3 regions of the Shewanella acanthi genome follow, and region 2 is predicted to be linked to each of the others. Evidence: predicted binding sites of a transcription regulator. Region 2 holds the regulator's gene; each other region holds the start of a gene.
What was found. Region 2 encodes LexA, which represses DNA repair genes until DNA is damaged. Its sites were predicted from a motif close to TACTGTATNNNNATACAGTA; they were not measured.
Positions count from the first base shown of each region.

Region 1: the regulator LexA is predicted to act here: its motif matches at 4,989-5,008, upstream of K0H61_RS07705 (YebG family protein).
Region 3: the regulator LexA is predicted to act here: its motif matches at 3,020-3,039, upstream of dinB (DNA polymerase IV).

Region 1 is NZ_CP080413.1:1,727,853-1,737,841, reverse strand. Features, by position in the region: gene pepN (aminopeptidase N) at 1-1,121, opposite strand, end outside; gene prc (carboxy terminal-processing peptidase) at 1,219-3,258, opposite strand; gene proQ (RNA chaperone ProQ) at 3,287-3,922, opposite strand; gene K0H61_RS07710 (GAF domain-containing protein) at 4,204-4,662, opposite strand; gene K0H61_RS07705 (YebG family protein) at 4,678-4,977, opposite strand; gene K0H61_RS07700 (paraquat-inducible protein A) at 5,177-5,809, shown strand; gene K0H61_RS07695 (paraquat-inducible protein A) at 5,823-6,461, shown strand; gene K0H61_RS07690 (MlaD family protein) at 6,439-9,075, shown strand; gene K0H61_RS07685 (nucleoside recognition domain-containing protein) at 9,138-9,989, opposite strand, start outside.
Region 2 is NZ_CP080413.1:3,893,458-3,903,446, forward strand. Features, by position in the region: gene mtr (tryptophan permease) at 1-117, opposite strand, end outside; gene plsB (glycerol-3-phosphate 1-O-acyltransferase PlsB) at 117-2,540, opposite strand; gene lexA (transcriptional repressor LexA) at 2,702-3,322, shown strand; gene K0H61_RS16715 (cell division inhibitor SulA) at 3,319-3,831, shown strand; gene coxB (cytochrome c oxidase subunit II) at 4,234-5,790, shown strand; gene ctaD (cytochrome c oxidase subunit I) at 5,800-7,392, shown strand; gene K0H61_RS16730 (cytochrome c oxidase assembly protein) at 7,394-7,969, shown strand; gene K0H61_RS16735 (cytochrome c oxidase subunit 3) at 7,966-8,841, shown strand; gene K0H61_RS16740 (DUF2909 domain-containing protein) at 8,846-9,064, opposite strand; gene K0H61_RS16745 (SURF1 family protein) at 9,063-9,812, shown strand; gene K0H61_RS16750 (redox-active disulfide-containing membrane protein) at 9,879-9,989, shown strand, end outside.
Region 3 is NZ_CP080413.1:891,197-901,185, forward strand. Features, by position in the region: gene nqrF (NADH:ubiquinone reductase (Na(+)-transporting) subunit F) at 1-256, shown strand, start outside; gene K0H61_RS03935 (FAD:protein FMN transferase) at 353-1,426, shown strand; gene nqrM ((Na+)-NQR maturation NqrM) at 1,438-1,662, shown strand; gene bfr (bacterioferritin) at 1,919-2,392, shown strand; gene bfr (bacterioferritin) at 2,403-2,870, shown strand; gene dinB (DNA polymerase IV) at 3,062-4,141, shown strand; gene K0H61_RS03960 (aminoacyl-histidine dipeptidase) at 4,261-5,721, opposite strand; gene K0H61_RS03965 (M17 family metallopeptidase) at 5,940-7,478, shown strand; gene K0H61_RS03970 (NCS2 family permease) at 8,548-9,837, shown strand.

The DNA of each region.
Region 1 (9,989 bases), 2.0 Mb from region 2:
TAAAAATTATTCATCTCAATCACTGAGTCAGGCCTAATTGGATGGGACATCGGGCCTGAATCTTCAGCAAATTGCTGGTTTTTCATCACTTTGATTGCATGAATTCGGTTCACTGCACGCGAGCCTAAATCTGAGCTAAATTCCTGATCGCGAAATACAGTAAGGCCTTCTTTTAAACTCAGCTGGAACCAATCACGGCAAGTAACACGATTACCCGTCCAATTGTGGAAGTACTCGTGGCCAACCACTGACTCGATTCCATGGTAGTCATCATCGGTCGCAGTCAACTTATCGGCGAGCACATATTTAGTGTTGAAAATATTCAGGCCCTTGTTTTCCATTGCGCCCATGTTGAAAAAGTCGACCGCAACAATCATGTAGATATCAAGATCATATTCAAGGTCAAAGCGCGATTCATCCCATGCCATGGATTTCTTGAGTGATGCCATCGCATGTTCGGCCTTATGCAGATTGCCTTTATCGACATATACTTGCAGAACAACTTTACGTTCACTTCGGGTAATAAATTCATCCTGCAGCAGGTCAAAATCACCTGCAACAAGGGCAAATAAATACGCGGGTTTCGGGAACGGATCCTGCCAGCATACATAATGGCGCCCGCCTTCAAGTTCCCCCTGCTCGACTAAATTACCGTTACTCAATAGATAGGGAAATGCCGACTTCTCGGCTTCGATACGGACAGTGTATTTAGCAAGCACATCGGGGCGATCAAGGAAGTAGGTAATACGTCTAAAACCCTCAGCTTCACATTGGGTGCAGTAGGCTCCGTCTGACATATAAAGCCCTTCTAGGCTGGAGTTGGCTGCAGGGTCAAGCTCGGTTTCGATCACCAGTTCAAACTCATTAAGCACGGTTTCAATTAACAGCTGGCCCTCTTTGACTTGGTAAACGACACTTTGACCATTCACAGTCACCGAAACGAGTTTCAGGCCTTCACCGTCGAGAACTAAGGGCTCATTATGCTCGGACGTACGTTTAACAAAGCTTTTAGCCTTCACTTGGGTGTGGTTTGGCGCAAGGTTAAAGTTAAGGTCGATGGTTTCGATTGTAAAAAGGGGAGCTTGATAATCTTTTAAGTATTTGGCTTGGGCTTGTGTCATTTCTTTCCCTTTACGTTGCTGTTCTTATAAGAAAAAACGCGCTATAAGCGCGTTTTAATTTGAATATACCTATACAGGCCATCGTTTTCAGCGAGCACTACTTCGCGTTCGCAAGTTTTTTCGCATCAGCCATGTCGAGGGTGATATAGGCAGTTTCGTCCAAAAACGCATCTGGCGCATCGGTATCATCTTTGATTTCATCCATCGATTTAACCGCGGCTAAACCTTGAGTTGCACGACGATCATTGGTTCTGTCGAGTACTTTCTTCTCATCAGCTTCCCGAGAGGCGATACGTTCGCTTTCGACAAGAGAAATGGTTTTCTCTTTGTGATGCTTTTTAAAATCTGCAATATCTTGATTGATATAACTAAATTCTACGCTGTGCTTAATACGCTCTGCGTGATTTTTATCTAAGCTGGTGACGAGCTCAGGGGTAATATCATTGAGCGCCTGATACTGCGCGACAGGCACTTTATCCCAAGGCAATGCATTTTTCTCTTCCGCTTCACCGTATTCACCCGGATCGAGGGCACTTGGAAAAGCGATATCTGGCGTAACACCTTTTAACTGAGTACTACCACCATCGATACGGTAAAATTTTTGAATGGTATATTGCACGTGACCGATTGGCTTGTCGTACATATCGTAGATACGGCCCAAGCTCTTATGCTGCTGTACCGTACCCTTACCAAAGCTTGACTCACCGACAATTAACGCGCGGTCATAATCCTGCAACGCTGCGGCAAAAATTTCGGACGCTGAGGCACTGTAACGATCAACCATAATGGTTAATGGGCCTGAGTAGGTCGTTTTTCCATCGTTATCACGGTGAGCAGAAACACGACCATCGGCATCACGCACCTGCACCACTGGCCCCATATCGATAAATAGGCCAGTCAGCAGAACTGCTTCAGTTAATGCACCGCCACCGTTGCCACGCAAATCGATAACGATACCTTCAACCTTGGCTTCGTTTAATTTAACTAATTCTTTTTCAACATCCTGGGATAAATTCATATAGAAACCAGGAATTTGTATCACACCGACCTTACGATTGGCGTATTCGCCATCCTTAGGCTCGATGACTTTAGAGGTCGCTGCTCGGTCCTCTAAACGAATTTTGTCGCGCACCAGCGTGATATTGAAGGTCTTAGCATTGGCGCCGCCTTTCTTAGGCAGAATTTGCAGAATGACTTTACTGCCTTTAGGCCCTTTGATCAGTTCGACCACATCATCGAGACGCCAGCCAATCACATCGACGATTTCACCGCCTTCTTGACCAACACCGACAATCTTATCTTCCGCCGATAACTTTTCACTGTCTGCCGCAGGACCACCCGCAATCAAACTCTTAATGACAGTGTAATCGTCTTCAAGTTGCAATTGAGCACCAATACCTTCAAGGCTTAAGTTCATTTCCATTTGGAAACGTTCAGCATTGCGTGGTGACAGGTAGCTAGTGTGCGGCTCGATACTGCGTGAAAACGCATTCATCACAGTTTGGAATACATCTTCACTGTTAGTTTGTGTCAAACGTTTAATTGCGTTGTTGTATCGCTTTTGCAGAATGTCGACAATTTCAGGCCATTTTTTGCCTGCCAACTTGAGATTGAGTGCATCATACTTAACGCGTTGACGCCATAACTCGTTAACCTCTGCTTGATCTTTAGGCCATGCCGCATCTTCCCTATCGTACTCATAGGCATCACCGGGCTTGTTAAAGTCCATTTCATGGTCGAGTAATGACAGTGCATATACAAAACCTTCGTAACGGCGCTTTTGCACTAAATCAAACATTTTATATGCTGGTTCAAGTTCACCTGAACTCAGCATATTGTCGAACTGTGAAGTATAAGATTTGAAGCTGTCTACATCGGCCTGCGTCAGAATGTTACGACGATAGTCGAGCTGCTGCAGATAACGATCGTAGATTTGAGCAGAGAAAGCATCATCAAGTGCAAATCTGTGGTAGTGAGATCGGGTATACAGATCCGTTACCCTCTTACTCGCGACTTTGTGCTGAGCTTCCTGGTGGAGAGTGGGTAACTCGCTGATTTGAATAGTAGGTGGTACAGCCCAAGCTGAAAATCCGACAAAAACTGAGGCAATGGATGTTGCCAAAGTGAGTTTTCGCATCAACAAGTTACTCCATTAAATTAATTGATTACAGCAGAATGTGTTCCGCTTTAACTTTAACCGTTAAACCACTATCCAGTTGCACATGCACGTCTTCTTTGTTGATGTCAGTAATAACACCCGCAACAGGGGTCATTCCTAATTTAACGTTAACGCGTTGTTTCTTGGTCAAATCGGTTAATTGAGCTTGCACTAAATTTACTGCTGGCTCTGCCTTGGGTGCAGCTTTTGCTGGACGCTCGGTCTTACGAGGAGGAACAGCCACCTTTTTAGGGGATTTCTTCGGTGCAGCTTTTTGTGCAGGCTTTGGCGCTTGAGCAGCACGTTTCGCTTTTGCCTTGTCTTGGCTTTCTTTTAGCATAGCCTGAGCATGATCAATATGTTCTTGCTCTAATTCACCGCAAGGCTGGCCATCTAAGTCAACACGGTGAGCACCGGCTTTTACAGACTTCAGGTAACGCCAGCTGCTGGTATAACGTCTTAAGGCGACTCGTAGTTGAGTTTTACTGACTTTAGAATCATCAGCCAACCTTTCAGCCAAATCTTGAAACAATCCGATTTTTAATGGCTTAGTTTCACCTTCAGCAATAAAGCACAAAGGAAATGTTTCATACAAATACGCCAAAATTGCATTGGTGTCGGTCAACTTTTCTGTTGATTCCATCATTACTTCCACAGTCAAAAAAGGGACTACGAATTCGAAGCAATTTATATATCAGCTTCTTACGAGTCGTTTATCTTGGTTAAGCTCACATTTGAGCCAAAGTACAAATTAGCATTGTCGCCGCTGATTCAAAAGTTAAAAACACAAAAGTTAACAATTTTTACGGCTAAACAGTCCAAGTAATTCATCAACAGACGTCAATGAAGCCTTGAACTGCACATGCGTATTATAAGGCGCACGCCACCGAATGCGACTATGAATTATGCGTTATTGTACGCAAATTAAGCAAATAGGCAGCTTTCGAAGCTTTTTACCAACAATTCTAAGCCTTTTTGGTCTTCGGCATCGAAACGATCAAAAATTGGACTATCGATATCCAGTACTGCAACCACTTTACCTTGGGCGTGAACGGGGATAACGATTTCAGAATTACTGGCAGCGTCACAGGCGATATGGCCATCAAACTGATGCACATCGGCAATTCGTTGGGTTTGATCAGCAAGGGCCGCAGTACCACAGACACCTTTACCGAGAGGAATACGCGTACAAGCCACTTTACCTTGGAAGGGACCTAGCACTAACTGTTCACCGCGCATTACATAAAAACCTACCCAGTTGAGCTGTTCAAGGTTTTGGTTTAGTAAGGCTGAAAAGTTAGCCATGCCCGCCACAAGATCGTCTTCCCCATCTAATAAGGCTAAGGCTTGACGATTCAATGACTCATAAAATTCAGATTTCATATACTTCCTAGGAATCTATTCGTCAGCGGTGTCTTTTTTAGGGACTTTTTTCGCTGGATTTGGCTTTGATGCCGTACTATTAACCGGAACAACACCTTTAAGCAAGTTTGTTAGCTCATCTTTATGGTTAGCGAAATAAAATGCGAGCTGTTCGCTCAGACTTTCATCAATTCCTAACTCGGCTTTTTGGATAAAAGGTATGAGGTTATCGGCGATGTCGAGCATCTTATCGTAGGCATCGGCCTCCTTCTTCGATGTGAATGTCATCTTTTCTACCCCTTCTCTTACCACGACAAACTGTGTAATAACTGCCATGATTGTCCTCGCACTGTTTAAATATACAGTAATCAGAATGCCAAAACTCAAGTATTGATGCAAGTATTCTGATAATTCTGATATTATTATGTCGCTTTTCAGTAACACGACGGATTAATTTGTTGTCGTCTCACCTATAATCTCCGTTGTGGCAGAACCTAAACCAGCATTAGCATTGGGGCTAAACTAATATTTTTATATGCATGAAAATACAGCTGATCATTCTGTAATTCTCTGTCGTTCCTGCGACTTAGCGATTCGAAAGCGTGCCTTACCTTCTGGGGTGAGAGCCCTTTGTCCCCGTTGTCATACCGCCCTCTATGACACCCCCTATTGCTCGATGAATGGCATGCTTGCGCTGTGTGTTACCGCTTTTATTTTCTATTTTCCGGCAAACTTTTTTCCCGTTCTTGAGATACATTTTTTGGGCAGTATTCGAACCACGACTGTATTTCAGGGCGCGTTTGCAGTGTTCGACCAAGGTTATTGGGTGGTAGGTATTGCCGTATTTACTGCTGCGGTTTTAGGCCCTGGGCTACTGCTCATGTCAATCATGAGCCAAATTTTGATCGCCAAATGGGGGCTTAACAGTCCATTTTGGCGCCATATCTTGACCGAACTTTTAAAGTTGCAGGGACTATTGTCACAGCTAACCATGCTCGAGATATATGTCATCAGCTTTTTAGTTTCTGCATTCCAATTATCTGACTTTGCAGATATTTATTTCGGAATGGGCACCTTTTGCTTCACAATGTTATTTTTAGTGACCCTGTTCTTACAACGGGAGTACAGTTTGGAGCATATGTGGAGCCTTTTAGATGAGCGTCGCTAACTCACAAAGTAATATGCAAACCAGTACTCAACTTCAAGGCAAAGATTTGAGCCTCTGTTTATGTAAACAGTGCCGCGAACTCAATGATTGTCATCATAGCCATTGCCAGCGCTGTGGTACCGAGTTACAAGTACGCGATGTCGGCAGCTTACAAAAAAGTTGGGCACTACTTATCACGGCCGCCATTTTATTGGTTCCTGCAAATCTCTACCCTATTACTATGCTCACCAATCAAGGGCAAGTTCGCCACGATACGATTTTGTCTGGAATCATCCATTTAGTGCAATCTGACATGCTGCCGATTGCCATTATTGTGTTTATCGCCAGTATTTTAGTGCCTTGGATTAAAATCATAGGCCTTGCTACTTATCTATGCGCCATCAGTTTTCACCTACCGATTTCGAAAAAAACCTTAATGGTAGGCTTTCACATTATTGAGTGGATTGGCCGCTGGTCGATGCTCGATTTGTTTGTGATTTCCCTCACCGTCGCCCTCGTTAATATGGGGCAATTACTGGATGCCAAACCTGCACCTGCGGCCACCGCGTTTGCCCTAGTGATTTTATTGACACAACTGGCCGCAAAAGTATTAGACACTCGTTTACTCTGGGATCGACTGGAACCTCAAGATGACGCAAATCGAAACGCCTAAAGTAGTGAAGAAAAAACTCTTTTCGCCCATTTGGCTCCTCCCCATAGTCGCACTGGCTCTCGGTGCTTGGCTTGGGTTTAAGAGCATTAAAGAATCAGGCATTGAAATTCAAATTCATTTCCCAAGTGCCAGTGGCATTGAAGTGGGGAAAACCTTGGTCAAATACCAAGGTTTAACCGTAGGTAAGGTTAAAGATATCAGTATCGATGATGAGCTTAAGGGGGTGAATGTCAAAGTCATGATGGACTATCGCTCAGGCCCTTTCCTCAATAAGCAAACCCTATTCTGGTTAGTGACGCCAAAAGCCAGTATCACGGGCGTTGAAGGCTTAGACGCCCTGTTCTCGGGTAACTATATCGCCATTCAACCCGGTGAAGGTAACGCTGCAACCTCATTCGAAGCTGAGCGCCAGCCACCACCGATGCAATTAGGCTCAGACGGCGTGATGGTCGAGCTGACTACTGACAAATTAGGCTCCCTCGATGTGGGCTCCCCCATTTTTTACCGTCAAATCCCGGTGGGCAGTGTGGCAAGTTACCGTTTAGACGGAAACGCGAGAGTGATTATCAGCGCCTTTGTTCAGGAGCAATACGCCAGTCTAGTGAAGAAGAACTCCCACTTTTGGAATGTGTCAGGGGTAAAAATCGATGCCAGCCTTGCTGGGGTCAAAGTCAGCTCCGAAAGTCTCGCGTCCATTCTAGCGGGCGGGGTGAGTTTTAGCTCCGATGACAAAGCTCCACGCGCCGTCAACGGTGATAGTTTTGCGCTCTACGATTCCGAAGCCTCCGCCCTCGGTGGTACCGAAGTCACGTTAACCATGAAAGATGGCAACGGCATCGATAAAGGTAGCAACATTGTTTATCGTGGGATCAGTATCGGCAGCATAGAATCAAAACGCTTAAGTGAGGATGGCGTTATCGCTGTCGCTAAATTTGAAGGCCAATATGCCCATCTGCTGACAAAAGACAGTGTCTTTTGGCTTGAAGGTGCGGATATTTCGTTATCGGGCATTAAGCATGCAGAACGACTGCTGACGGGTAATGTGGTCAGTTTTTTACCCGGCAATGATTCTGCCAGCCCGTTACCCGAACGATTCGCTCTACAAGATAAAGCACCAGATTTGATGCAATCGAAAAAACGCAGATTAACGCTTAGTTCAGTCGAGAATATGGGCATCGGCGCTGGCGCAGAAGTGCGCTATAAGCAGCTGCCAATCGGTCAGATTCTGTCGGTAAACCTGAGTAAAGATTTATCAGCCGTCGAATACCAAATCGAGCTGCAACCTGAGTTTGCCAATTTAGTGCGAGCTGACAGTTACTTTGTACCTGAATCTGCCTTAAGTATCGATGCCTCCCTCGATGGCGTGTCGGTCAAAACCCGCGACTTAACCACGCTAAGTAAGGGCGCAATCAGTTTAGTCCCTGGAATGAGTACGGCACCTGTTGCTACTGCAGCAATAATGCCGATTTTCTCATCACTCGACGAAGCAAATCACTTTTTCACTAAGCTGCATCGTACCTACTACACCCTCACTAGCCCAGATGGCGCAGATGTAAGTCAAGGCTCGCCTATTTACTATAAAAAAATGCAGATCGGCAGTGTAGAGTCGGTTACATGGCAAAGCAGCAGCGAAGATTTTGCAATTAAAATTGCCATCGACAAACAGTTTCAACCTTTGCTGCAAAAACCAAAAGTCTTCTGGCGTAACAGTGCCATCGATATAAACGCCAGCCTTGGTGGAATTGATGTCAGTGTCGCCCCCCTTCAAGGCGCACTTAAGGGCAGCATCAGCCTTGGACTATTAGAAAATTCAACGAGCCAACAAACCAGTGCATTTAAGTTATATGACAACAAAGCCCTGGCATTGGCTCAAGCAGAACCCATCCGTATTACCTTACCCGCAAGTGCCAAACTCACTGCTAAGTCAGCTATTCGCTATCAGGGGCATCAAGTAGGCGAAGTCACTCAGGTGAAATTAAATTCGGATCTCAAAACCCTCACGGCAACCGCTTATCTCTATGGCGAGTACGCGGCGCATTTCACGGCCAGCGATACTGAGTATCATATGGTTGATGCGCAAATATCCTTAGCCGCAATAAAGTCCCCAGAAACCTTAATCACTGGCCCTTACCTTGGGGTCTTGCCGGGGAGCAATAGTCAGACTTCGAGCCAATTCAGCGCTCGATTAGTGGAAAGCAGCTATGCCAATGTGCCTGAAGATGCACTAAAACTGACACTAGAAGATGCGGCACTTGGTTCGATGAAAGTCGGCACCCCGATATTCTTTCGCGGAATTAGGATTGGTCAACTCGATGGCTACAGCTTATCTCAGCAGGGCAATAGCGTGTTGATGCAAGCCCATATCGCTTCTGAGTACCGTCATCTGGTCAATCAATCGAGCCAATTCTGGGATGCGTCGGGCATTAAAGTGGATGTGGGGATTTTCTCCGGGGCACAGATTGAAGCAGGTTCACTTGAAACCCTGCTTGCCGGGGGCATCAATGTCGCAACCAAAGATACTACGCAGGTAGACAACCTTTTGGCACAGGGCACGGTACTCAAACTGCACCGTAGGGCACAGGATGAATGGTTGGATTGGGCACCAGCTCAGTAACCAGTACCCCTAAGTAATTAATAAAGCGCACTCTACAAGATTAAATAGAGTGCGCTTTTTTATTAGCCGTAGAACCAATAACAGACGAAAATGGCGGCGAGCATACCGGCAACATCCGCAGTTAAACCGCAGGCTAAGGCATGGCGACCGTGGCGAATGCCCACAGAACCAAAATACACCGCTAGGACATAAAAAGTAGTTTCGGTACTGCCTTGGAAAATAGCCGCAAGCCGTCCCGCAAAGGAATCCACGCCATGGTGGGACATGGTTTCGAGCATCATCGCCCTCGCCCCTGAACCACTGAAAGGCTTCATCAAGGCCGTTGGCAACGCGTCCACAAAACGAGTATCAACGCCAAAAACATTAACAAGGGCTGCAATCACGGCAAGCAGATAATCTAAAGCACCAGACGCTCGCAGTAATCCAATGGCAAGCAACATAGCAAGCAAATAGGGAATTAGCTGAATTGCTTGATGAAACCCCGCTTTCGCACCCTCAATAAATTCATCGTACACAGCGACCTTTTTAAGTCCGGCTCCTATCACAAAACTAAAGATCAACAGCAGTAGTACACCATTACCCAATGCGGTCGATACTGTGCCTATGGCCTCAACGCTCAAGGTCATTAAATAAAATCCACTGGCAACTACTGCGGCGAGGAGTACTGCACCGTAACCAAGCACCACAGTATTGAGCAGTGAAATCCGTTGAACCACTGCAACAATTAGCAAGCCCACCAAAGTCGATGCCGTTGTGGCTAAAAGGATAGGTAAAAACACATCGGCGGGGGATGTCGCCCCTTGCTGGGCACGGTATAAAAATACCGTTACTGGCACTAGGGTGACCGATGACGTATTGAGCACCAGAAACAAAATCTGCGCATTTGTGGCAACGGTTTTGACAGGATTTAAACT
Region 2 (9,989 bases):
AACAACGGGGAGGGAAAACATCCCCGCACCCACCGTGGTGCCTGCAATAATCATGGCGCCACCAAGCAAGGACTTACCCACTGGCGGATGTTTTGCCGCATTCATATGGTTAGCCATTAGCTATTTGGCTCCGCAGTCACACTGGCTACGATAGTCTGTCTGACAGAAGCGCTAAGCAGATTATTGGCTTGGTCACGAATACGTTCGACGCCTGACTTGTCTTCTTTGTCGGAGAAATATCCCAGTTCTTTTAGCTTAACACTCAACGTGTTATAGAGTTTTTTATCGTAGAACTCTGGTGCGGCAATGCCATGCAGCGCACCTAAACGTTGAGCTAGCAGATGACTCTCTGATTCCAGCTCCGCACGCTCCATCTTAGGTCTATGAGCTAACAGATTGAAAATAATAGCGTAGCGTTGCAGGGTTTCACTGACGCTGCCCGCAAGTAACAGCATCTTGCTGGTATGTTCATTCACAAGTGACAAGGAATCTTGGCCTTCTATTAACTCCTGCTCAATAAAGAGATCGAGTATTTGATTCACATAGGCCGACACATCCTTAATCCCCATAAATAGCTCGGCTTTCAGCAGCGGATAGAAGTCATTGACGACATCAAGGATCTGCTGACGGGAAATCTGCTTATGGTTGGTTAAACAGCTGGCGATTAACGACGGAATAATAAATAAATGAATGATATTGTTGCGATAATAGGTCATCGAAATAGCCTGTTTCGCATCAATTGAAACGATTTCACCTAACTGATCAGCGCAAATAGAGAACTTGTTGAGCTCAATCCCCTGCTGCACTAAATGCTTACCATCTCCTTCCGCAACCGACGTGAATGAGGTGTAAGGCACCTTTTTGAGCAGCGTTAAGTACAAGTCCAGCTGGGTTTCGAGTTGTCGGCGTTCAAGGGCATTCTGCTCAGACGCTAACAACACTAAGCTAGTCAGTGTGATAGAACTTGCCGCCGCTGCATTGTTAATACGGGTCATGACCTGATTAGCCAGCTGATTCACCGCTGGTGTTAACCAAGATGGTTTTTGCTCTGGATCATCGGCAAGTTCAGTGCGCCAATTCGGTGCCGTTTCATTTAAGAAGTTTTGCAGTGTAATAGGCTCACCGAAGTTAACATAACCTTGGCCAAAATTGCCTAATTTACGAATAGCGCCAAAGACTTGCCATACAGATTCTTTCTCTTTTTTCTTACCGCTTAACTCTTTGTGGTAAGTGGCCACTTCCATGACATGGTCATAGCCTAAATAAACCGGTACTAAGGTAACTGGGCGCTCGATACCTCGCAGCACGCTGTTCATGGTCATTGCGATCATGCCGGTCTTAGGCGCGAGCAGACGACCGGTACGTGAACGCCCGCCCTCGGAGAAATATTCCACCGAATAGCCCTTAGCAAACAGCTGATCTAGATATTCACGGAATACGGCGGTATAGAGTTTATTACCGTTGAAACTACGGCGAATAAAGAAGGCGCCGCCACGACGGAACAGAGGCCCCGCTGGCCAGAAGTTCAGGTTAATACCTGCCGCAATATGCGGTGGCACCATGCCTTGGTAGTACAGAATATAGGATAACAACAAATAATCCATGTGGCTGCGATGGCATGGTACGTAAACGATTTCGTGACCATCGTGGTGCAGCTGACGGATTTGTTCGGCACCTTTAATGTTGATACCGCTGTAGAGCTTGTTCCATAACCAAGTTAAGAAACGCTCGGCAATACGCACTAGGTTATCGGAGTAATCGGCTGCAATTTCATCAAGATATTCAATTGCTGTCTCACGCGCCTGGCTCTCGGAAATCTTCTTGCTGGCAGCCTCTTCCTGAATCGCCTTACGCAGGGATTCTGACTTCAGTAACGAATGGAACATTGCCTGACGATTTGGCAGTACAGGACCTGTCATGACCTTACGTTGACGGCGGAAATGCACCCGTGCAACCCGCGCCAGTTTATGGGCAATTCCCATATCCGTACCGTGCTCGTCAGCCATATAGCGCAGCGACACAGCATTAGAAAACTGCACGAAATTATGCCGACCAAGGAACAAAATCATTAAACACTTACGAAGCCAAGTTGGGCTCTCGCGTTCGAGTACCGCCGCTTTCATTGAATCGTCTTCTTTACCTGGCGTCCGACCCCAGTAAAGGCTAACTGGCACCAGCTGAATATCAAGTTCAGGCTTTTCTTTATGGATAGCCAATAAACGCATAAAGCATTCTAGAAAAGATTCATTACCCGCACGTTTACCAAACAAGGGCTTACGCCCCTCGAGACACACAACGCGTGGCGCAACGACGCCATTGACCACCAGCGGTTCATAGGGGCTAGGAAGGCCTAGTTTTTCAGTGATTTCACTTAAAGCAGCAATATCACTGATGGATTCTGTTTTCATTACATAGGCAAGCGGTCTGGAGGCATCCAGATTAAGATCGGCAAAGGGATCCTGAGGCACCACGATAGTGTGCACTAAATGTTTCTGGATCCAACGTAATGATTTTAACCAAAAAGAGTCTTGTTTAGGCATTATTGTTATGCAAAGTAAATACGTTCATTAGCCCAATAGAATACCAGATAGTGGGGAATGTTCGCCAATACTCTCCTACTTGGTTAAAGAATGGTTAATACTTGCACTACATAAAATACTGTATATACTAACAGTAACTGTATGGAAAAACAGGAAACACCATGAGACCCTTGACGCCACGCCAAGCTGAAATTTTAGAGCTAATTAAACGTAATATTGCCGAGACAGGCATGCCACCGACGCGGGCTGAAATCGCTACCCGTTTGGGTTTTAAGAGCGCAAATGCCGCCGAGGAGCATCTTAAAGCTTTGGCTAAAAAAGGCTGCATCGAGATCATGCCTGGCACCTCCCGCGGCATTCGTCTCCCCGTTGAGGAAGAAGACAACAGCGAAAATGGTTTGCCGCTCATCGGCCAAGTCGCCGCAGGCGAACCTATTCTTGCCCAAGAGCACGTTGAACAGTACTACCAAGTTGACCCGAGTATGTTCCACCCCGCTGCAGACTTTCTGTTGCGCGTGAGGGGCGACAGTATGAAAAACATCGGCATCCTCGAAGGCGACCTATTAGCCGTTCATAAAGTGCAACAAGCCCGTAACGGCCAAGTCGTCGTTGCCCGAGTTGACGATGATGTCACAGTGAAACGATTCGAAAAGCAAGGCAACTTAGTTTATTTGCATGCCGAAAACGATGACTACTCGCCTATCAAGGTCGATTTAAGTTTCCAAAGCCTGACAATTGAAGGACTCGCCGTCGGGGTGATCCGCAACGGAGATTGGCTATGAACAAACTACTAGGTAATGCCCCACGTCACCCAGGGTTATGGTTAGATACCGTGCGTGACGCAGATACTGACTGGCAGCATACCCCCATTATGTTTATGCCGACCCAATCCCAAGGCAAACAAGAGCTGATGCAACTGAGCCAACAGTTAGCCCTGTTAAGCCAGCAGGGACGTTGGGTGGTACTAATCAATCCTCCAAGCATCGGCTATAAACAATTACTCGCCAGCGCCGGTGTGCGTATGGACAGTGTATTACTAGTGCATGCTAAGGACGATGTTGAAACACTTTGGGCGATGGAAAAGGCTTTGACCAGTGGCACCTCAAGTGCCGTGATCACTTGGAGCCATTCCCTCGATGCTCGTGATAATCGCCGCCTGCAAATTGTTGCAAAAAGCGCCAGAGCAATGGGAATAGTAATCGAGGGAAGTGATACCCAATCTCATGCTAACGACCATGGCAACTCACCAACATGTTTCGGTCAAACGACCTATTTTGGTGCAATGCATTAAATATTTTTCCCGCTGATTTTGCTTGAAAGCCGCCTCACCTATGCATGTGAGGCTTTTTTTTGGCGATTTTCAGACAATTAGAGTAATAAGTGAGCTTGATCAAAATTTAAACTGCATTTATGTTTGATTCAGGTTGCGGTTAAATACCACAACTTTAGGCAAATTTTCGAGCGCTATATCGAATTCCACTTGCCCAACAATATTGAGAACAATGGGTGTATTCAGCAGTATGTGCCAGTGTGGCTAATTCCAGCAGTAACAATACTTAATCAAAAGTAAGCCGCTAACGCACGTTGAAGTCAAAATCGCTTTTTTGGGAACTGAAGAGTTTGCATAGAGTTGAGACTTACTGTGTTGCTCTTCTTTGTAGTTGCTTTTCGCAATTGGCAGAGGAGAAGTCTTGTGAAGCAATGGTTGTATTGTTTACTCGCGGTGCTATTCGCCCCGCCTCTCGCCGCAGAGAATATGCGGTTCAACATGACTCAAGGCGTAACAGAAATCAGTGGCAAGGTTTACCACCTTCACATGACCATTCTGTACATCTGCTGTGCTATTGGACTTGTGGTATTTGGTGTGATGATTTACGCCATGATCAATCACCGCAAATCCAAAGGTGCAGTTGCTTCACACTTCCACGAAAGTACTAAAGTCGAAATCGCTTGGACCATCATCCCCTTCCTGATCTTAATTATGATGGCCATTCCTGCGACTAAGACCTTAATCGCCATGGAAGATCCTACTAACGCAGATCTCACCGTTAAAGTCACAGGCTCACAGTGGAAATGGCACTACAGCTATTTCGACCAAGACATTGAGTTTTACAGCATTCTTGCCACCCCAAGGGCACAAATTGAAGGTGCCGAAGCCAAAGGGGAGCATTATCTGCTCGAAGTCGATAAACCTCTCGTGTTGCCAATCCATCGAAAAATCCGCTTCTTGATGACCTCAGAAGATGTAATCCATTCATGGTGGGTACCTGCCTTTGCAGTAAAAAAAGACGCTAACCCTGGTTTTATCAACGAGGCTTGGACTCGCATTGATGAACCCGGAATTTATCGTGGCCAGTGTGCCGAACTGTGTGGTAAAGACCACGGCTTTATGCCGATTGTGGTCAAGGCGCTACCGGAAGCAGAGTTCGATTCTTGGGTTGCTGATCAGAAACAAGCGGCGGGCGCCGCTGCCGCTGCCGCACAGGCAGCGCTGTCACAAACCCTATCGATGGATGAATTAATGGCCCAGGGCGAACAGGTGTATCTTGCACGCTGCGCTGCCTGCCACCAGCCCAACGGTGAAGGTTTGCAGGGTGTATTTCCCGCCCTTAAAGGCAGTCCAATTGCAACGGGGCCTGTTGGAGCTCACTTAGATATTGTCCTGCACGGCAAGAGTGGCACAGCCATGCAAGCCTTCGCTAAACAGCTGACAACTCAAGAAATGGCCGCCGTTGTCACCTACGAGCGAAATGCTTGGGGTAATAACGCTGGCGATACGGTTCAAGCTAAGGATGTGGATGCCTATCTTAACGGTAATGCTGACACTGCCACTGAGTCCAAAGCAACACCTGCTGCGACAACCGAATCCACACCCGAACCAGCCGCTTCGTCACAACCTGAATCCGTTGCCAGTGCCGATCCCGCAAGCTTTCCAACGCTCTCCCATGATGAGCTCATGGCTGAGGGGGAAAAAGTTTATGCCGCCACCTGCGCTGCCTGCCACCAGCTAACGGGAACAGGGATGCCTCCTGCCTTCCCAGCGCTTGCGGCTAGCGCCATCGCGACTGGTCCCGTGGAAAATCACATCGATATAGTGAAGCATGGCAAAACTGGCACCGCGATGCAGGCATTTGGCACACAACTCACAGCTGAGCAGCTTGCTGCCGTCATTACCTATGAGCGCAATGCGTGGGGCAATAATACCGGCGATACAGTGCAAGCCGCTGATGTCGCACGCCAAGGACAGTAGGGGATAACAATGAGCACACTGACACAAGATCAAGTTGCTGGCCATGATGACCACCATCATGGCGCACCTGCGGGTATCATGCGCTGGATACTCACCACGAACCACAAAGACATCGGAACCCTGTATTTATGGTTCAGCTTCATCATGTTTTTGACTGGTGGCGCTATGGCAATGGTAATCCGCGCCGAGCTTTTTCAACCGGGGTTACAATTAGTCGAACCTAACTTCTTTAACCAAATGACCACAGTCCACGGCCTTATCATGGTATTTGGCGCCGTCATGCCAGCCTTTACCGGTCTAGCTAACTGGCTGATTCCAATGATGATTGGCGCGCCAGATATGGCACTACCAAGGATGAACAACTGGAGCTTTTGGATCCTACCCTTTGCCTTTGCGATCCTTTTGAGCTCCTTATTTATGGAAGGCGGCGGCCCCAACTTTGGCTGGACCTTCTACGCCCCCTTATCAACCACCTATAGCGCAGATAGCACCGCCCTTTTCGTATTCTCTATTCATATCATGGGGATAAGTTCAATTATGGGTGCAATCAACGTCATTGTGACCATAGTTAACCTACGTGCCCCCGGCATGACCTGGATGAAATTACCGCTGTTCGTTTGGACTTGGCTGATTACTGCATTTCTGCTTATCGCTGTGATGCCAGTGCTTGCGGGTGCCGTCACTATGGTGCTGACCGATAAGTATTTTGGTACTAGCTTCTTCGATGCCGCTGGCGGTGGTGACCCAGTAATGTTCCAGCATATTTTCTGGTTCTTCGGCCACCCCGAAGTGTACATCATGATCCTGCCCTCCTTCGGCATCATTTCAGCCATTGTGCCAGCCTTCAGTCGAAAAAGATTATTCGGTTATGCATCAATGGTATATGCCACGGCGAGTATCGCAATTTTGTCTTTCCTCGTCTGGGCCCACCACATGTTTACCACTGGGATGCCGGTATTTGCAGAACTGTTTTTCATGTACTGCACTATGCTGATTGCGGTGCCAACAGGGGTAAAAGTGTTTAACTGGGTAGCAACCATGTGGCGCGGCTCATTGAGCTTCGAAACCCCGATGTTATTCGCCGTCGCCTTTATCATTCTATTCACTATCGGCGGATTTTCAGGGCTGATGCTGGCTATCACACCCGCCGACTTTCAGTACCACGACACTTACTTTGTGGTTGCCCACTTCCATTATGTGTTAGTGACTGGCGCCATCTTCTCCATTATGGCCGCAGCCTATTATTGGCTGCCTAAATGGACTGGGCACATGTACGATGAAAAGCTCGGCCAATGGCACTTCTGGTGCTCGGTTATATCGGTCAACGTGTTGTTTTTCCCTATGCATTTCCTTGGCCTTGCGGGTATGCCAAGGCGCATTCCCGATTACTCGATTCAATTTGCCGATGTGAACCAAATTGTGTCGATTGGCGGCTTTGCTTTCGGTCTATCACAATTAATTTTCCTCGTGCTAGTGATTAAGTGCATCAAAGGTGGAGAAAAAGCACCGGACAAACCCTGGGAGGGCAGCGAAGGCTTAGAGTGGACCCTGCCAAGTCCTGCGCCCTATCACTCCTTTAGTACACCGCCAGAGGTGAAATAAGATGGCAAACCCAGTGCCGACATCCAAGTCAAATAACAAGCTTATCAGTCTATTGGTCATAGGCTGTGTGGCGATGTTTGGCTTTGGATTCGCACTGGTACCACTCTACGATGTACTGTGTGAAAAATTGGGCATTAACGGTAAGACTTCAAATACGGCAAGCAGTTATAGCGAAATCACCGTCGATAACGACCGAATTGTCACTGTGGAGTTTATCTCCCAAGTACAAAGCGGGATGCCCTGGCGCTTTGAGCCACAAATCAAGCGCCTCAAAGTGCATCCGGGGGAGTTAATTCACACCGCATTTTTAGCTCGTAATGAATCGAGCCGCGCTATCGTCGGTCAGGCGATTCCGTCCGTCTCTCCAGGCCAAGGCGCGGCCTATTTCAATAAGACCGAATGCTTTTGCTTTAATCAACAACTCTTAGCCGCAGACACTAGTGCTGAGTTACCACTTATTTTCTTTGTAGATCCTCAACTACCCGAGTCGATCCACACCCTGACCCTCTCTTACACCCTCTACGACATCACCGACAAGCAGTTAGCGTCTGCCTTAGAGCAAGGAGCTGCAAAATGAGCACAAAACACGAGACCTACTACGTTCCCGCCCAAAGCGCTTGGCCCATCGTGGGCGCGATTGGTTTGTTTCTCATCGCCTTTGGCGCTGGACACTTTGTACAACAAATTAAAACTGGCGCTTCGGGCGCGGGTTATATCCTGCTGACGGGAATCGCCGTGATCCTATTTATGCTGGTCGGCTGGTTTAGGACCGTCATTAAAGAATCGATGACGGGACTCTATTCGAGTCAAATGGACAGATCATTCCGCCAAGGGATGAGCTGGTTTATTTTCTCGGAAGTGATGTTCTTCGCCGCCTTTTTTGGGGCGTTATTTTATGCCCGCATGATTTCAGTACCTTGGCTGGGAGGCGCATCCAACAATGCCATGACCCACGAAGTACTTTGGCCTAACTTCGAAGCTGTTTGGCCACTACTCACCACCCCCGGCGGCACAACGACAGAAGCCATGGGCTGGAACGGTCTGCCCTTGATAAACACAATAATACTGCTCACTTCGTCGATCACACTGCACTTTGCCCATATCAGTTTAGAAAAAGGCAAACGCACCGCTATTACCCTGTGGCTTGGTTTGACCATTCTGCTTGGACTCTGCTTTCTCGCTTTACAAGCCGAAGAATATAGCCACGCGTACCATGAAATGGGGCTGACTCTCACCTCGGGCGTCTATGGTAATACTTTCTTTCTGCTAACGGGTTTCCATGGCATGCACGTCACCCTAGGCACTATCTTCCTGTTAGTGCTGTTTTTTAGAGTATTAAAGGGGCACTTCAGCGCAGATAAACACTTCGCCTTCCAAGCGGGCAGTTGGTATTGGCACTTTGTAGACGTGGTGTGGCTGTGCCTATTTGTATTTGTCTATGTGCTTTAGGGGATTAATGCGGTGTGGGATTGGGCGCAATTAGCCCGGTCCCCAACGCGAGCAGTAACAACAGAATGACGATAACAGAAAATATCACCCTACGACCGAGATAACGGCTCATGGGAACCTTTTCATCGCCCTTCACCATAATAAATAAGGCTCTACCCAAGTTAAAGATGATAAACAGCAACAGCAGGACTAAAACCAATTTAAAAATGAGCGGGGTATTCATGCAATATCCTTATGTTCTGCTGCATAAGCGAATGGTTTTATTACTGATATTGACTGTGACCCTATTCGTGATTTTGGTCAAGCTAGGATTTTGGCAACTCGCAAGGGGCGATGAAAAGTCACAACTATTCGAACAGATGCAGGCAAGGCAAGCCGCGCCAGCCCTGACCTTCAGCCAAGCACTCGATAAATCCCAGTTTGAAGATCTCACCGCCTACCGCCTGCGAGTCAAGGCATCTCCCGTCAGCCAGCAGATCTGGCTGCTCGATAACCAAGTCTACCAGGGTCAAGTGGGTTATCTCGGATTTCAATTGATGCAACTGGATGCCGACCAGCCCTATCTGATGGTTGAGTTGGGGTTTATCGCCGCGCCCCATGATCGCCGCCAATTGCCCCATATAGACCCTATAGTTAATGAAGTCGAACTCATCGGCAGGCTTTATCAAAGACAAATCAATCCTTTAAGCCATAAATTATTGGCTGAAGATGGTGATACAGTGCGCTTTCAAAACCTGAATTTAACCGAAATAGAAACCGCAATTAGTCATCCACTTCTTGCTGCAGTGTTACAACCCGATAGCTTACCTCATCTCAGCCTTCCTCACCCTTGGCAGCCCTTTCCCATTTCAGCACAGAAACATTGGGGTTACGCGGTGCAATGGTTCGCGATGGCGACTGTATTTGCAGGGCTGATGGGTTGGCAAGGCGTAAAGTTACTAACTCGCAATCGTAGGGAGGCCAAAGACTAAGTATCAACCACAGCGCTACCAAAAATTTAGAACAACCTATTAGGGACAATAGACAGAGGAGCAACAATGAACTCCCAATTAAACACTAAACATCGCGCGCTAGGACTATTGCTACTGGCCTTTATCGCCCCTGTGCTACTCGCCAAATTAGTTTTAAGCCTCAATTGGTACCATGGG
Region 3 (9,989 bases), 1.1 Mb from region 2:
CGGCCTAGCGGCTGAAAACGATAACTTCGTATGGCACGTGGCGCTGTCAGATCCTCAACCGGAGGATAACTGGGAAGGTTACACAGGTTTCATTCACAACGTGTTATATGAAAACTACCTGAGAGACCACGAAGCCCCAGAAGATTGTGAGTTCTACATGTGTGGACCTCCAATGATGAACGCGGCCGTAATCGGTATGTTAAAGAATCTTGGTGTAGAAGACGAAAACATCCTTCTGGATGACTTCGGCGGCTAATTAAGTTAGACCAAGAAACGAAGAGTTGCAGATGTGGAGTAACGCTCTCATCTGCAACTTTTGCATTATAGAGCCCCAAAAGAGTTGTTAGTCACTATGTTTAAGACCCTAGCGTTAAAAACTCCAGTGTTAAACACTTCAGCGTTAAAGCACTTATCTCTCAAGAATTCTATTAGTTGGCTGCTAGTTGCTGGCCTTGCTTTTGTTATGGCGGGCTGTGCGAAAAAGGATGAGGTAATCTCTCTTTCGGGCAGCACTATGGGTACAACCTACCATATTAAAGTGGTTCCTAGCGAACATATGCCAACAGCCCAGTTGCTGCAGGCTGAAATTGACTTGGCCCTAGAGCAGGTCAACAACCAGATGTCGACCTATCGTCCCGACTCTGAGTTATCGCGCTTCAACCAACTCCCCCTTGAGCAGAGCGTTGAAGTTTCTTCCGATACAATCAAAGTGGTGAAAGAGGGCATGCGTTTATTCGAGGTGAGCGATAAAGCCTTAGATATCACCCTAGGACCATTAGTGAATTTATGGGGCTTTGGCCCAGATAAGCGTCCTACTAAGGTGCCTACTCAGGCACAAATTGATGCGGCAAAAGCCAAAACCGGTATCCATGAGCTGTCTATCGACGGCAATCGTTTAAGTAAACACAATGCTTACCTCTATGTGGATTTATCGTCGATTGCCAAGGGCTTTGGCGTCGATAAAGTGGCGTCGATTTTAGACAAGTATCACTCAACGGGTTATCTGGTTGAAATTGGCGGTGAGCTTAGCGTTAAGGGCACTAAGGCCGATGGCAGTGCCTGGAAAGTCGCAATTGAGAAGCCAACGGATGAAGGTATGGCGGTGCAGCAGGTGATTGAACCTGGCACTATGGCGATGGCGACTTCAGGTGATTATCGCAATTACTATGAGGAAGAAGGCCAACGTTTTACGCATATTATTGATCCACGCACTGGTTTACCTATCAATCATAAGTTAGCATCTGTTACCGTCTTGCATAAAGACTGTATGACCGCCGACGGCTTTGCGACCGCAATGATGGTATTAGGTACCGAGGCATCATTGGAACTTGCCAAGAAAGAGCACTTGGCGATAATGCTAATCGAAAAGCAGGGCGAAGGTTTTAAGGTATACTACAGCGAAGCCTTTAAGCCTTTCATTAAGTAGTTGGAGTTAACATGAGCACTTTTATCGCGGCATTTGTGATTTTATTATTGTTCTTTTTGCTTATGTCCATAGGTTATATCATCAAGCGTAAGGCCGTTGAAGGGAGCTGTGGCGGTTTAGGTGTGTTAGGGATTGAGAAAGCATGCGATTGCGATGATCCCTGTGACAAGCGTAAACGTCGTATGGCAGCTGAAGAAGCTCGCCGTGAGAAACTGACGAAAGACCGCATTATCTAATCACTCTTTTGAAAAATAGCCTCCCTTTGGAGGCTATTTTTTGCTTCCCATTGTTAAATTCTCCTCCTTAATCATCAATAACTGCCAAATATTCCTCGGCTTATGGCGAATGATAATGTACGCAAACCTAAGCGAAAATGAGAATGGTTTTTATCATTAACTAGATGAAATTATTTAGAAATTTGAGAAAGCGTTAAGTCTGTACTAGGCTGAAATTTGACATAGATCAAATTTCAGCCTATCAAGGACGCAAGTTATGAAAGGTCATCCAAAAGTGGTGGGGCAATTAAATCGGGTACTTACCTGTGAATTGACCGCTATTAACCAATATTTCCTCCACGCTCGAATGTTTAAACATTGGGCGCTGGAAAAGCTTAATCATGCCGAATACAAAAAATCCATTCAGGATATGAAGCATGCCGATAAACTTATCGAGCGGATATTATTTCTAGAGGGCTTACCCAATCTTCAGCAACTCGAAAAATTGCGCATTGGTGAGCATTGTGAAGAAATGTTCGATTGTGATATCGCGATAGTTCAAGAAGAACTCTCGTTACTGCGTAACGCCATCACAATATGTGAGGTCGAGCAAGACTATGTCAGCCGCGATCTACTCGAGGATTTACTTGAGGATGAAGAAGAACACTTAGATTGGCTCGAAGCACAGCTTGAGTTAATCGGCTTAACTGGCATCCAAAACTACCTTCAATCCCAAATGAGCGAGTCATAGGAGCTGCGTTATGAAAGGCGATAAAGACGTTATCGATGCACTGAATCAGCTCCTGACAGGGGAGCTATCGGCGATGGATCAATATTTTGTCCATGCCCATATGTACGAAGATTGGGGACTAAATGAGCTATACGAGCGCATTGCCCACGAATCAGACGATGAAAAACAACATGCTGCTAAGCTAGTACAACGCATTTTATTCCTCGAAGGCACGCCCAATGTCGCCGCCCGTGAGCCGCTGAATATTGGTTCAAACGTCGAGGAGATGCTGCGTAATGACCTGAATTACGAGTACAAAGTTGCGGACGCACTGCGTAAGGTGATTGCACTTTGCGAGCAGAAAAAGGATTACCAGACACGGGAAATCCTTGAAGTATTACTCGATGATACCGAATCGGATCATATGTACTGGCTCGAGAAGCAACTTGGACTTATCTCGAAAATCGGTTTGCCTAACTATCTGCAATCTAAGATGTAACTATTAGCAATGAAAAAATAACGATAAGTCTGAGTATTGTATCCAGATCTTAAGCCAGCATTTGCTGGCTTTTTACTGCCTTTTTGCTGGTTTCACAGCAAGCGATCCCAAGCGTGTCTTCGATCGCAATTTTCAAGGTGTTACTTGATTACTGTTTTTATATACAGTATTTTATTGCTGGGGGTATTCAAGTGCGTAAAATCATTCACATCGATATGGACTGCTACTTTGCTGCGGTGGAAATGCGGGACTTTCCCGAATACCGCGGTAAACCCCTTGCCGTGGGTGGCAGCCTGGAGTGTCGTGGGGTGATCAGCACTTGTAATTATGAAGCCCGTAAATTTGGGGTACGCTCCGCCATGGCAACGGCTTATGCACTGAAGTTATGTCCCGATCTTATTTTGGTTCCGGGGCGGATGCAGGTCTATAAAGATGTGTCGCAGCAGATCCGCGCTATCTTCGGCCGTTATACCGAACTCATCGAACCCCTATCCTTAGATGAAGCCTATTTAGATGTAAGTGACTGTAAACTCCATAAGGGCTCAGCCACTTTGATTGCCGAGGCTATCCGCCGCGATATTGTTAACGAGACAGGTTTAACCGCTTCTGCAGGTATCGCACCGGTGAAGTTTCTGGCTAAGGTGGCGTCGGATTTAAATAAACCCAACGGCCAATATGTGATTACGCCCTCTGAGTTACCCGAGTTTGTTAAAAGCTTATCGCTTCGCAAAATTCCAGGGGTGGGAAAAGTGACCGCCGAAAAACTCTCTGCACTGGGCTTAAATACCTGTGGCGATGTGCAAGCCTTCCCGACTCAGCAGCTGATTGCTCGCTTTGGTAAGTTTGGCAATGTCCTTGCTGAGCGCGCTAAGGGGATCGATGAGCGGGGAATTTCCGTTGGTCGCGAGCGTAAATCAGTGGGGGTTGAAACCACCCTTGCCAAGGATATTCATACCCTTGAGCAATGTCAGCAGGTGATGCCGGGGTTATTGCAGGAGTTAGCCCAGCGTTTGAGTCGCAGCGCCAAAGACAGGCAAATCCATAAGCAAGTCGTAAAGCTTAAGTTCAATGATTTTAAGCAAACGACCATTGAACATCGTAGCGATGAGGTCTCCGTTGTGCTGTTTTACGATTTGCTCGCTCAAGCAATGGCAAGGCAGGAGGGAAGGGGAATTCGCTTATTAGGGGTTTCAGTGGGACTTGCTGAGGGAAAGCAGAGTAGACAGGTAAAGCTTGAGGTAAATAGCGCCCAATTGGGATTTTCTTTCTAAGATTGTTTTTAAGCTTCTGATACAAAAATAATTCCAATTTTTAGCTAGCTAAATAAAAAGGCCGCACAAGCGTTAATAGCTTAGTGCGGCCTTTATACTCTTCATTAGGCGCTTAGCACTTATGCGCGCGCAGGAATACGTTCCAATACCGCTAAGAGTAGATCCCAATATTGGCCAACGGTTTCGATATTGACCATCTCATCTGGGCCGTGTGGGAAGCGAATGGTAGGGCCAATCGACACCATGTCCATCTCTGGGTAAGGCTTCTTAAACAGACCACATTCAAGCCCCGCGTGGATCACCATAATAACTGGCTCTTTATTGTAGATAGACTCATAGGTCTCACGCACAATTGCCATCACTGGCGAGCTGTTATCCGGCTTCCAACCAGGGTAGGCACCGCTAAATTCAATCTCTGCGCCAGCCAGATTGGTCAGGGCATTGAGCATGCCTTCAACCTGAGTGCGGCCAGAATCAATGAGTGAACGGATTAAGCACAGAATGGTGACTTCTTCATCGCTGGTGTTAATCACACCGACGTTTAATGAGGTTTCAGTCACGCCCGCCACTTCATCGCTCATGCGCATTACGCCATTTGGGCACACATGCAGCAAGTCGATTAGGGTGTTTTGGCTGTTCTCGCTCATCACACGTTTTGGCGTGTCGATTTGGCTTAACACTAAGCGCATATCTGGGTCGGCAATTGCCAGCTCTGCGCGAATTAAGGCTTCAAACGCTTTAACTTTTTCATTCAGCGCGTCCACATTTTCAGTGGGTAACATAAAGCTGATATTGGCTTCACGTGGGATAGCGTTACGCAGTGAGCCACCGGTGAACTGGGTTAATTCCAGTGCCAAATCATCGGCGTTTTCAAATAGGAAGCGGGCTAGAATTTTGTTTGCATTACCACGGCCTAAGTGAATGTTCACCCCAGAGTGACCGCCCTTTAAACCTGAAAGATGCAGGCTGAATGACGCGTAACTTTGCTCTGAAGCTTGCCATACCATTGGCAGGGTAATTCGAGCATCGACGCCACCGGCGCAGCCCATATAGATTTCACCCTCTTGCTCAGAGTCGGTGTTGATCAGGATTTCAGCATCGAGCATACCTGCTTGCAGACCGAAAGCGCCCGTCATACCCGCTTCTTCATCTATGGTCAGCAGGACTTCTAATGGGCCGTGTTTAATATCATCGCTGCCTAAGATCGCGAGCGCCGACGCCATACCAATGCCGTTATCCGCGCCTAGGGTAGTGCCTCTGGCTTTTACCCACTCACCGTCAACATGGGCTTCGATAGGATCCTTTGTAAAGTCATGCACTTTATCGGCATTCTTCTGTGGCACCATATCGATATGAGCTTGAATAACCACCACTTTGCGATTTTCCATGCCCGGAGTGGCACTCTTACGGATGATTAAGTTGCCAACGGCATCTTCAATTACATCGAGCGACTTGCTCTTGGCCCAATCTTGTATGTGTTTGCTTAGGGCTTGCTCGTGCTTAGAAGGGTGGGGAATTGCACAGATTTGTTCAAACCATTGCCATAATGGCTGTGGGTATAACTGGCTTAACGCTGTCACAGAATTGTCCCTCATGAGGTATTGTGAATATAGGGCAAAAGTTAGCGCATTCTAGCACATTCTCGGCGGTCTAATAATCCTTAGCCTAAGGAGGCTGATAACTTTGGCAGCGAAAGTTGCCAAGATGGATTTTTTCGATGGCGATGACATAAATTTTTGATTGGTAATTAGTGTTTAGAGCATGAATAATGCAGGCAAATAATGAAAAAGGATGGACCATGTTTCAAGTAAATTTTGTTGATGTCAAAACCGAAAATGCCATTTTTGATGGCGAAGGTTGGGATGCGGTTGTGGTGGTAAGTGCAGAGGTATCTTCTATCGCAATCGATGAGATTTCACTCTTGGCTCAGCATGGTGCCAACGTTGATAAACGTGTTGGTAAGAGTCCTACATTACTGTTTGCCCCAGGTCTTGCGGGCGGTCGATTAATTCTTTCCCCTGTTACCCAAGCTGAAGATGAATATGTCGATGTGCGTGTTTACGCCGCAGCTGCCAGAGCGGGTATCGCGATTGCTAAGGATGCGGGGGCGACTCGTCCACTACTCTATATCGCGCCATCAAAGGATAGCCGTTATCAGTTTGCCAGCGAAGTTGCGGCTTTAGCCTGTGGCCAAGAATTATGGCAAACCTTAGAGCTGCGTGAAGCGCGTGCAATTAAGCCCGCCTTTGAAGCCATTGGATTACTGTCGATTGCCGGTCATCAAAGCGAGTTACTTAATGCCCTCGAAGCCGGGCGAGTGCTGGCAAGGGATTTATGTGGCACAGAGCCTGAGCGCATGACGGCAAAAGCCTTTGCCGATTACTGCCTGCAAGCATTTGATGGTAGCGGTTTAAAAGTGACTGTTGTTGAAAACAAAGACTGCCTTGAGCGTGATTATCCATTGCTGAGCGCCGTTGGCCGTTCCTCCTTTGCTGTGGGTCGTCATCAACCGCGGGTGGTGAAATTGGAATATGTGCCAGAGGGCGAAGTGACCCGTACATTCCTGTTTGCGGGTAAAGGCGTGGTTTACGACACCGGCGGCGCCGATCTTAAGGTTGGCGGTGCGATGGCGGGTATGAGCCGCGATAAGGGCGGCGCTGCTGCGGTTGCGGGGCTTTTCAAAACCCTGTCGATGTTAAAGCCTAAGGGCATTCGGGTGATTGCTGAGTTGGGTTTAGTACGTAATAGTATCGGCAGTGATGCCTTTGTGACCGACGAAATCATTACTGCCCATTCGGGGGTAAGAGTTCGTATTGGCAATACCGATGCAGAAGGGCGTTTGGTGCTGGCCGACCTTTTGAGCCATCTGCGTATTAAAGCCGTGTCGGCTGTGAATCCTGAAATGTTTTCGGTGGCCACTCTGACCGGCCATGTGGTGCGTTGCTATGGCGGTTATCCTGCGGCAGTTGAAAACAGTGTTGCGACCGATAAACAGGTAGCAAGTACCTTGCAGCAGCATTCAGTTCAATGGGGCGAGCCCTTTGAAGTGTCGTCACTGCGGACCGAAGACTTTGCCAAAATTCGTGATGTGTCGGGCGCTGCGGATGTCTTGTCATCGAATAACGCACCCTCTTCAGTGACTGCCCGCGGGCATCAATACCCTGCGGCTTTCCTGTTGAAGGCGTCTGGATTATTTGAACATGGTAAAAATGCTGCGATTCCATTGGCTTATACCCATTTAGACATTGCTGGTAGCGCTACAGAAGGGGATCCTCTTTATGGAAAACCGACTGCAAGTCCGTTGGTGAGTTTGTATCAATATTTGATCAATCGCTAACAAGGTGTGAACAAAAACAGGAATAATTCTGTAATAGCTTATTTATTAGTGTGTTATGGAATTATTTCTGATTTTTTGTGATGGGGATCTACAAAAACCACATTAACTATGTGTAATTAAATTACATTAAATGCCGTTAATCAAAAAAAATGAAATACAGCTTGTAATAAAATTACAGTTATCTATAATAGCTTTCGTAGGGCAGGCACAATGCCTTTTCCCTCTAGTCAATCCAGGATGGATATTTTTCTCCAAGGACCAGAGTGACAAGTTGTCTCAACGGATTTGAGAATCTCTAGTTCCAAGGAACCGAGCACAGCTTTGCTAGAGCACTTAACCTCAACTTTTTTGGAGTATTGACTATGTCTTACACTGGTAAGAATCATTTTGTGTGGCAAAACACTTGGATTAACACCGATGTTTTGCGTGGCGGTTTATTCGCTATGAGCTTTAAGGGCTAACTATCCCTTTAAACCTAGTTTCCATCATCCATCAACCTTTGATCGCCTGTTTGGGCGTGTTTAGACACAAGTAGCTATCTGTGCTTTGCATGGGTATGCCAGGTTTCTTCCGCTAGCGCGGTAATGTACTTCCCCCGAAGGGGACGCTTGAAATTGTCTCGCCTGCTCCTTGAGCAGGCTTTTTTTTACCTTATTTTTACCTTGCTTATTGTCACTTAACCTATCCTAGATGCAGCTTTATATACTTTTATCACTTCTATGTTGTTACCTATTTCCCTGTTGATAAGCTTGTAATTACTATTCGTTACTCAGCTTGTTTAGCCCCTTATTAGCTTCGTTTTTTTGCCAAATTATGCGGTTTTAAGAACATGCTTACCGCAAGATTTGCGGGTTTAAATGTGGCTAAAGGCGACAATCTCGAGAGCCGCGGGATTTACCGAGTACCATGAAGGTGAGTTTTTATGCTGTATAGCGAATTCTTTTAAGGATTTCATGATCAATTTGTGGCCTGACCAGCTTAAACTCCCTATAATCTGCGGCGCTTGTAGCTTAGCTACAGATTATTTACATTGAAAATACCCTACTTAAAAGAAAAGGAACCCAGTTCCATGTTAGAAAAGCTGTTCAAACTTAAAGAAAATCAAACGAGCCTCAAGCAGGAAGCGATAGCAGGTTTGACAACATTTATGACTATGGCTTACATCATTTTTGTAAACCCAATGATGTTAGCCGATGCGGGTATGGATCACGGTGCCGTCTTTGTGGCCACCTGTTTAGCGGCAGCGGTTGGCTGTATCGTAATGGGCGTAATGGCGAACTACCCAATTGCGCTAGCGCCAGGTATGGGGCTTAACGCGTTCTTCACTTACACAGTCGTAGGTGAAATGGGATATAGCTGGGAAACGGCCTTAGGCGCAGTATTCCTCTCTGGTATCTGTTTCTTAATTCTGTCTTTAGTGCGTATCCGGGAGTGGATCGTCAATAGCATTCCAATGTCACTGCGTATCGGTATTGCAGCAGGTATTGGTCTTTTCCTTGCGCTCATTGGCCTTAAGAGTGCCGGCATTGTGGTTGCAAATCCGGCAACGCTGGTGACCATGGGCGATATTACCGCATTCCCAGCATTGATGGCTGTGCTTGGCTTCTTCATCATCATCGCCTTAGTGAATCGTGGCATGAAATCAGCGGTTATCATCAGCATTCTGGCGGTTACCGGTTTAGGTTTGGCCTTTGGTGATGTGCAATATAACGGGCTTGTGTCAATGCCGCCGTCGGTAGCACCGACCTTCATGGCGATGGATTTATCACAAGTATTCGAAGTGACCATGTTATCAGTGGTATTTGCCTTCCTATTTGTGGACTTATTTGATACCTCAGGCACCTTAGTTGCGGTCGCACAGCGTGGTGGTTTCCTTGATGATAAAGGCCGTTTACCTCGATTAAACCGCGCATTAACTGCTGACAGTTTAGCGACGATTGCGGGCGCAACCTTTGGTACATCAACCACGACAAGTTATGTTGAAAGTACCTCTGGTGTGAGCGTGGGCGGCCGAACAGGTCTGACGGCTGTGGTAGTGGGTCTACTCTTTATCGCGTCATTATTCCTTGCTCCATTGGCGGGAATGATCCCTGCTTACGCGACAGCGGGCACGTTATTCTACGTAGCGATTCTGATGATGTCAGGCCTGTTACATGTAGAGTGGGAGGACTTAACTGAGGCGGCTCCAGTGGTGGTAGTGTGTATTATGATGCCATTGACCTTCTCCATTGCGACAGGTATTGCCTTAGGTTTGATTTCGTACGCGGTGATCAAAATACTGACAGGTCGCTTTAGCGACTTGAATGTGGGTGTGGTTATTTTGGCAGCGATGTTCGTGGCTAAGTTTGCTTTTAGCTAAGTTGCACTTATTTAATTCGCTTTAGGCGAAATGATTAAGGGTCATCTAATCGATGGCCCTTTTTTTTGAGCTATTCCAAACAGTTCTAGAATTTTTAACGTGAGTTAATCTTTGTTGACTACCAATTAGCTGATGGATTAGGTATAAGAAAT